2 regions of the Oceanobacillus picturae genome follow, and region 2 is predicted to be linked to the other one. Evidence: a T-box and tRNA genes for the amino acid it is inferred to sense, from the RefSeq annotation. Region 2 holds a T-box; the other holds one or more tRNA genes.
The links. The T-box of region 2 lies ahead of ileS (isoleucine--tRNA ligase). A T-box ahead of a tRNA ligase gene usually reads a tRNA of that ligase, here a tRNA-Ile.

Region 1: it encodes a tRNA-Ile, which carries the amino acid that the T-box ahead of ileS (isoleucine--tRNA ligase) is inferred to sense. The anticodon was not compared.

Annotation. Positions count from the first base shown of each region.
Region 1 is NZ_CCAX010000001.1:316,510-320,721, forward strand. Features, by position in the region: gene BN988_RS01575 (NfeD family protein) at 1-137, shown strand, start outside; gene BN988_RS01580 (Na/Pi cotransporter family protein) at 368-1,996, shown strand; tRNA gene BN988_RS01585 (tRNA-Met) at 2,310-2,386, shown strand; tRNA gene BN988_RS01590 (tRNA-His) at 2,403-2,478, shown strand; tRNA gene BN988_RS01595 (tRNA-Ile) at 2,495-2,571, shown strand; tRNA gene BN988_RS01600 (tRNA-Ser) at 2,581-2,673, shown strand; tRNA gene BN988_RS01605 (tRNA-Phe) at 2,899-2,974, shown strand; gene BN988_RS01610 (superoxide dismutase) at 3,199-3,810, shown strand; gene BN988_RS01615 (MFS transporter) at 3,943-4,212, shown strand, end outside.
Region 2 is NZ_CCAX010000001.1:731,664-735,875, reverse strand. Features, by position in the region: gene BN988_RS03750 (YggS family pyridoxal phosphate-dependent enzyme) at 1-140, shown strand, start outside; gene BN988_RS03745 (cell division protein SepF) at 146-586, shown strand; gene BN988_RS03740 (YggT family protein) at 591-854, shown strand; gene BN988_RS03735 (YlmH family RNA-binding protein) at 865-1,641, shown strand; gene BN988_RS03730 (DivIVA domain-containing protein) at 1,767-2,270, shown strand; T-box leader at 2,343-2,566, shown strand; gene ileS (isoleucine--tRNA ligase) at 2,614-4,212, shown strand, end outside.

The sequences.
Region 1 (4,212 bases), 420 kb from region 2:
ACTTAAGGCCAGTAGGGACAATTAGGGTTAACAATAAGGACTATAGTGCAGTGTCAAATGGGCAATGGATAACAAAAGGGACTTCAATCCGAGTAGCGATGGTTGATGGAACAAAAATTCTAGTTGAAAAACAATAATGTTACTATTAAAATCTTTTATGGACCATTCGGTTTGTAAAAGATTTTTTATTTGCCTATTGGTTGCATTTTAACAAGAGGAGTAGGGAACTAAATAAAAGGGAAGCGATAAACGGTTTGTAAATTTAATGTTAAATTTGTACGCAAATCCTTTACAAAGTATTTATATTTATTAATAATAGTCTAAGTGTGCGACAAATTTCTACATGAATGAAGGGTGGTAAAAGGGATTGGAATTAGATCTGCAAACACTGTTATTTGAATTTATCGGGGGATTAGGGATCTTTCTTCTTGGTATAAAATACATGGGAGAGGGACTTCAAAAATCGGCAGGAGATCGGTTAAGAAACATTCTTGATAAATTTACAAGCAATCCTTTTATGGGAGTTTTAGCTGGAATTATTGTAACTATCCTGATTCAAAGTAGTTCAGGTACAACCGTTTTGACGGTTGGTCTAGTAAATGCAGGTTTTATGACATTCAGACAAGCAATTGGTGTAATAATGGGTGCGAACATCGGGACAACCGTAACCGCGTTTATTATTGGGATTGACATTGGAGAATATGCACTGCCAATTATTGCGGTGGGCTGTTTCTTACTGTTTTTCTTTAAGAACACACTGGTTAATGCCATTGGACAGACTATATTTGGTTTTGGTGCCTTATTCTTTGGCTTAGAACTAATGAGCAGTGGTATGTCACCATTAAGAGAACTGGAATCCTTTCAGCAGTTGACTTTAAATATGAGTGATAGTCCAATACTAGGAGTGGTGATTGGAACAGTATTTACCCTAATTGTGCAAAGTTCAAGTGCCACTATTGGGATTCTGCAAGGTCTATTTTCAGAAGGTGCAATTGAGCTTAAAGCAGCTATACCTGTTCTTTTTGGGGACAACCTTGGTACAACGATAACCGCAGTTCTTGCGTCTATTGGTGCATCGGTAGCAGCAAAGCGTGCTGCATACACGCACGTTATTTTTAATCTGGTTGGTGCAACTATATTTATTGTTTTTCTCGGAGTATTCACCCAGGTAATTACTTATCTACAAGGACAATTTGACTTGAATGCGGAAATGACAATAGCATTTGCCCATGGTACTTTTAACGTAACAAATACGATTATCCAATTTCCATTTATCGGTGCATTAGCATGGCTTGTAACAAAAATCATTCCTGGAGAGGATACGATAGTTGAATATAAACCAAAGCATTTAGATCCTATTTTTATTCAGCAATCTTCCACCCTGGCATTGGACCAAGCCAAAGCCGAAGTTATTCGGATGGGGGAATATGCATCTCAAGGATTGGAAGAGACAAATCTCTATTTAAACAATCATTCCCAAAAACATTCAGATATGGCTATGCAGGTAGAGGGTGCTCTAAATAATCTCGACCGCAAGATTACCGAGTATTTAGTAAGTATTTCTGCAGGCTCTCTAACAGAGCTAGAGAGTAACAAGCATACTGCACTCATGGACTCTGTACGAGATATTGAACGGATTGGTGACCATTTTGAAAACATTATCGAGCTTATTGACTATAAGATTTCCAATAAAGTAAATCTTACTGATAAAGCGAATGAAGATCTTAACGAAATGTTTGAGCTGACAATTGCTACAGTGAAACAGGCTATTCGTTCTCTTGAAAAAACAGATCGTGAAGAAGCTCTGGCAGTTGTACAAAAAGAAGATGAAATTGATAAGATGGAGCGGAAGTTTAGGAAAAAACATATCATTCGAATGAACGAAGGGTTATGCAGTGGTTCTGCAGGGATCGTTTTCGTAGATATTATCAGCAATCTTGAACGAATAGGTGATCATGCCGTTAATATTGCGGAAGAAGTGTTAGGAGAAGAGTAAGGATGAGAAGAAGGGTCTGTTGAGGCTCTTCTTTTCTATTTTAGATGGCATCATTAATTGTTTAATGTTCAAAATAAAATAAAAATAATTTTATTATTGAAATCAAGTTAAGAAAGTGATATATTATATATTGTCGTTTCCGAGGACAAACTACATAGATTGTAAAAAAGAAAAAAATCTTTTAAAAAAATGATTGACAGTTTTTGTCGAACGTGGTAAATTATATCTTGTCGCCGAAACAATGTGTAACAAAAAAAGACAAGGTGATCGGGTTACAATGTATCCTACCAGTTATTACTAACAAGATAAACATGGCGGTGTAGCTCAGCTGGCGAGAGCGTACGGTTCATACCCGTGAGGTCGGGGGTTCGATCCCCTCCGCCGCCACCAATATCATAATTTTATGGCGGTCGTGGCGAAGTGGTTAACGCACCGGATTGTGGCTCCGGCATTCGTGGGTTCAATCCCCACCGGTCGCCCCATAAATATAAAAGCAAAGGACCCTTAGCTCAGTTGGTTAGAGCTATCGGCTCATAACCGATCGGTCGCAGGTTCGAGTCCTGCAGGGTCCACCATAAAAACTCGGAGGTATACCCAAGTCTGGCTGAAGGGATCGGTCTTGAAAACCGACAGGCGGGTCAAACCGCGCGGGGGTTCGAATCCCTCTACCTCCTCCATACATACTCAAACAAAAAGGAAACAATTTATAGTCAATTCCTTAATGGCTCGGTAGCTCAGTCGGTAGAGCAAGCCGTAACTTCATCGAAAAACTGCTATGTGCAGGCTTGCGAGGAGTGCGACTTCATCGAAATAGCATGCAACACGACGAGCACAGAACTACGAAGCAACGCATCGAAACTTCTTAAACTGAAGGAAACAAAATAATAATATACTATAACAATGGCTCGGTAGCTCAGTCGGTAGAGCAAGGGACTGAAAATCCCTGTGTCGGCGGTTCGATTCCGTCCCGAGCCACCATTTTAAATGATATACAGGCGAAGGCCTGTTTTTTTGTGTTTTCAAAAGTTATCTACATAGAAGCTATGTAAATTTTGAGTAGAACTAGGGGGTTTGTTTTTTGAAGGCTATATTTGATACTCATGCATATTAGTTGCAACTGTATGCGTGCTTTGATACTCTTTCCATAAAGGGTGGATACATTCCTTTTAATAAACATATTTATTAGAGGAGGAACATTAATTATGGCAAAATTTGAATTACCAGAACTACCATACGCATACGACGCGTTAGAACCAACTATCGACAAAGAGACAATGAACATTCACCACACGAAGCATCATAACACTTATGTTACGAAGCTTAACGGAGCATTAGAAGGGCATGCAGATCTTCAAAATAAATCATTAGAAGACCTTTTAAGCAATTTAGATGCTGTACCAGAAAGCGCACGCACTGCCGTTCGCAATAATGGTGGCGGACATGCAAACCATACTTTATTCTGGAACGTATTATCTCCAAATGGTGGCGGCGAGCCATCAGGTGAGCTTGCAGATAAACTAAACAGTAAGTTTGGCAGCTTTGATAAATTCAAGGAAGAATTTGAAAATGCTGCAACAACTCGCTTTGGATCCGGCTGGGCATGGCTAGTTCTTAACAATGGAGAGCTTGAAGTAACAAGCACGCCAAATCAGGATACACCTCTAATGGATGGAAAAACTCCACTATTAGGTCTTGATGTTTGGGAGCATGCTTATTACTTGAAATATCAAAACAAACGCCCTGACTATGTATCTGCATTCTGGAATGTAGTTAACTGGGATCAAGTAAACAAAAACTACAACGAAGCAAAATAAAAATAGTCTTTAATTCAAAGAGCGCAAGGCTTAAAGCCCTGTGCTCTTTTTATATGGATTAGTAAAAAGCATACTGCATATCTCCATTACTTCTGTTCAAACTAAGAAAGGATTCATGAAGGAGTATGATTCATGCGGAAGGCTATACAATTTTACCAAGAGAAATTAGATATAAATAAAGATCTACTTTTTTTGCTTGTTATTGGCGGACTGTATTCTCTGGGAATATTCTTGTCCAATACTTTTGTTAACATATATTTGTGGAAGCAGTCGGGTGATTATATTACGATTGCCATCTACAACCTGGCCATATACCTATTTCAACCCGCTACATTTATTTTAGCGGGGAAATTAGCTAAAAAAGTGGATAGGGTGATCGTCCTCCGGCTTGGAGTAATCTTT
Region 2 (4,212 bases):
CCCTTAAAGCAGAAGTGCAAGAGAAGCACTATGAATCAGCACCTTGTGCGTATTTGTCAATGGGAATGAGCAACGACTATGAGGTGGCAATTGAAGAAGGAGCTACCCATATCCGAATCGGAACCAAATTAGTGGGGTGAAAAAGATGAGTATAAAAAACAAATTAAAAAATTATTTTACCATGGATGAAGAATATGAGTATGAATATGTGGAAGTTCCAAATGATGAACAAGCAGAACCCGAACAAAAAGAGACACAGCAGGGAAAGAAACAGAATGTTGTTAGCTTAACTAGTATGCAGCAAGCATCCTCAAAGGTAGTGCTGTGTGAGCCTAGGACCTATAATGAAGCACAAGAGATTGCAGACAATATTATGAACCGACGCGCCGTCGTTATTAATCTGCAACGAGTGGACCATCAGCAGGCAAAACGAATTGTTGATTTTTTAAGTGGTACTGTATATGCTCTAAATGGAGATATACAAAAGCTTGGGGCAGAGACTTTTCTCTGTACACCGGATAATGTAAATGTTTCTGGAACAATTTCAGAGGCACTTTCAGAAAATGATTTTGAAAAGGGATGGTAGATAGATGTTTCAATTATTTCAGTTATTAGATACAGCGCTTTATGTTTATAGTTTAGCGCTAATTGTTTATATTTTTATGTCTTGGTTTCCTGGTGCAAGAGAATCGAGTATTGGTAGCTTTTTGACTAAGATTTGTGAGCCATATTTAGAACAGTTCCGGAAATTCATCCCACCTATCGGTATGATTGATTTATCTCCAATCGTAGGGATATTTGTCATCCATTTAGCGAGAATGGGATTATGGGAATTTTACAAGATATTATTCTAGGATGGTACATATGGACATATATCAGCATTTCAGAAAAGACGAACAACCTTTTATTGATAAGGTACTTTCTTGGAAAGAGCAGGTTGAGAGAAACTTTCAACCGAGGCTTACCGATTTTCTTGACCCTAGAGAACAGCAGATTGTAAAAATGCTTATTGGTGGAGAGTCTTCGGATATAAAGCTTTCTTTTGAAGGTGGTACTGCTGAGGCTGAAAGGAAGCGTGCTGTTCTTGCTCCCTATTATGATGAAATAAGCATAGAAGATTTTCAGCTGACCTTATGCCAAGCAACATATCAAAGTAAATTTGTTACCATAGAACATCGAGACGTAATGGGAGCGTTTTTGTCGCTAGGAATTAAGAGACAGAAATTCGGTGATATTACTGTAAAAAATGGCATTTTGCAAATTGTATTGGGGGATGAAATAGCCCCATTTGTAAAAGCGAATTTGAATATGATTAAAAAAGCCAAAGTAACACTTGAAGAAAAGCCTTTATCTGAAGGATTGGCAACTGAACAGCAGTGGGACTTTTCCGATAAAACAGTTTCTTCTTTACGTTTGGATACGGTACTAAAAGAGATTTACCATCTATCCAGAAAGGATGCGGCGGCTTACATAACCAAACAGCAAGTGAAAGTGAATTATAAGGTAGTGGAAGACGGTAAGTACGGCCTTCAAGAAGGTGACTTATTGTCCTTAAGAGGGAAGGGAAGAAGTAAACTTGCTGCCGTTAATGGAACTACAAAAAAAGATAAGTTGAAAATAACCATCGCTGTGCTAAAATAAAATCATACCTATGCAGGAATACAACGATTTTTGTCGAATTAAAGATGGACAGGTATTATTGAGAAATTGTTATTATTCATTATTATTACAGATGGAATGCTATTACTTTAAAGGAGGTGGCCAATGTGCCATTAACGCCACTAGATATTCATAATAAGGAATTTACAAGAAAGTTTAAAGGATATGATGAAGACGAGGTCAATGAGTTTCTTGATCAGGTCATAAAAGATTATGAGATTGTGATCAGAGATAAAAAGGACCTTGCTGAAAAAGTGGAGCAACTGACAGAAAGACTCGGACATTTTACGAACATTGAAGAAACACTTAATAAGTCTATTCTAATTGCGCAAGAAACTGCAGAAGAACTTAAAGGAAATGCGACGAAAGAATCGAAGCTAATCATTAAAGAAGCAGAGAAAAATGCAGATCGTATTATTAACGAAGCATTAAGTAAATCGAGACGTATCTCAATGGACGTAGAAGAGCTTAAAAAACAGGCAAAAGTTTTCCGTACACGCTTGAAAATGCTAGTTGAAGCCCAATTAGATATGATCGGGACAGATGATTGGGAACAGCTTTTTGACGCTGAAATTGGAGAAGAACTTGAATTAGCGGAAAATGAATCTTAAATCTTGACGGCGGCACAATTTTTACATATAATTCATAGACATAAACAAAGTGAATTGTAGGACAATGATATAGGTTATACGTTGACGGAGACAGTATAGAAGGATCCTCTGATTATAGCGAACTGGAATATGGTGTGAGCCCAGTACAGAAACTTCTAGAACATCACTCCCGAGTATTCATTGCGAACAAAGAGTAGTAATGAACGGTTTATCCTCGTTACGGATATCGAGTGAATTTAAAATCGCTATGGTTTTAAGTTTATAAGGGTGGTACCGCGAGTCTTCTCGTCCCTTTTGGGATTTGAGGGCTTTTTTTATTTCATTGAAAACAGGAGGAGCATTTATGGATTACAAGGATACGTTATTAATGCCAAAGACAGAATTTCCGATGCGTGGAAATTTACCAAATAAAGAACCAAAACGCCAAGAGGAATGGGAAGAGAAGGATATCTATCAAAAAAGCCTTCAACGCTCTAAAGGAAAACCTTTGTTTGTGTTGCATGATGGACCTCCGTATGCAAATGGAGATATCCATATTGGGCATGCGCTTAATAAAATTTTAAAGGATTTTATCACGCGTTATAAATCCATGACAGGTTACTATGCCCCTTATGTACCAGGTTGGGATACACACGGCCTGCCAATTGAAACAGCTCTAACAAAGAAAAAGAAGGTAAAACGAAAAGAACTTAGCATTGCAGAATTCAGACAGCTATGTGCTGACTATGCTTTAGGTCAAGTTGATAGCCAACGTACACAATTCAAACAGCTAGGTGTTAGAGGAGATTGGGATAACCCTTATATTACCTTAACAAAGGATTATGAAGCTGCCCAAATTAAAGTTTTCGGTGAAATGGCCAAAAAAGGATATATTTATAAAGGCCTTAAGCCCGTCTATTGGTCTCCTTCTTCTGAGTCAGCACTTGCTGAAGCGGAAATTGAGTATCATGACAAGCGGTCTGCTTCTATTTACGTAGGATTTGAAGTGAAGGATGGTAAAGACCTGCTTGATGGTGGAGAGAAAATTATTATTTGGACCACTACACCATGGACCATGCCGGCAAACTTAGGGATTAGTGTACATCCTGAATTAGAATATGTCGTTGTAGCGGCAAATAATGAAAAATTTGTTCTTGCTCAAGCCCTAGTGGAATCAGTAGCAGAGACACTAGAGTGGGGAAACTACGAAATTATAAAAACTTTTAAAGGACAAGAAGCAGATCGTATTGTTGCCAAACATCCTTTCTATGATAGAGATTCGCTTGTAATGCTAGGCGATCATGTCACAACAGATGCAGGTACAGGTTGTGTTCATACCGCTCCAGGGCACGGGGAAGACGACTTTTATGTTTCTCGTAGCTATGGCATTGATGCATTATGTCCAGTAGATGAGAAAGGTGTATTTACCAATGAAGCACCAGGTTTTGAAGGTCTTTTCTATGATGAAGCAAATAAAGTCATCACAGAAAAGTTAGAGGAAGTCGGAGCATTATTAAAACTTAGCTTTATAACACACTCTTATCCACATGATTGGAGAACAAAAAAACCGACTATTTTCCGTGCTACAGCTCAATGGTTTGCGTCTATTAAAGATTTCCGCCAGAACATTCTGGATGAGATTAAAGAAGTGAACTGGTATCCAAATTGGGGAGAGACACGCCTTTACAATATGGTCCGTGATCGTGAAGATTGGTGCATTTCTCGTCAACGTACTTGGGGAGTACCTATCCCAGTATTTTACGCAGAGGATAACACTCCAATTATAACGGATGAAACAATTCAGCATGTTTCGGATCTCTTTAAAGAACATGGATCAAATATTTGGTTCGAATGGGATGCAAAAGATCTTTTGCCAGAAGGGTTTACGTCTGAAAATAGTCCGAGCGATGTGTTTACCAAAGAGACAGATATCATGGATGTTTGGTTCGACTCAGGTTCATCC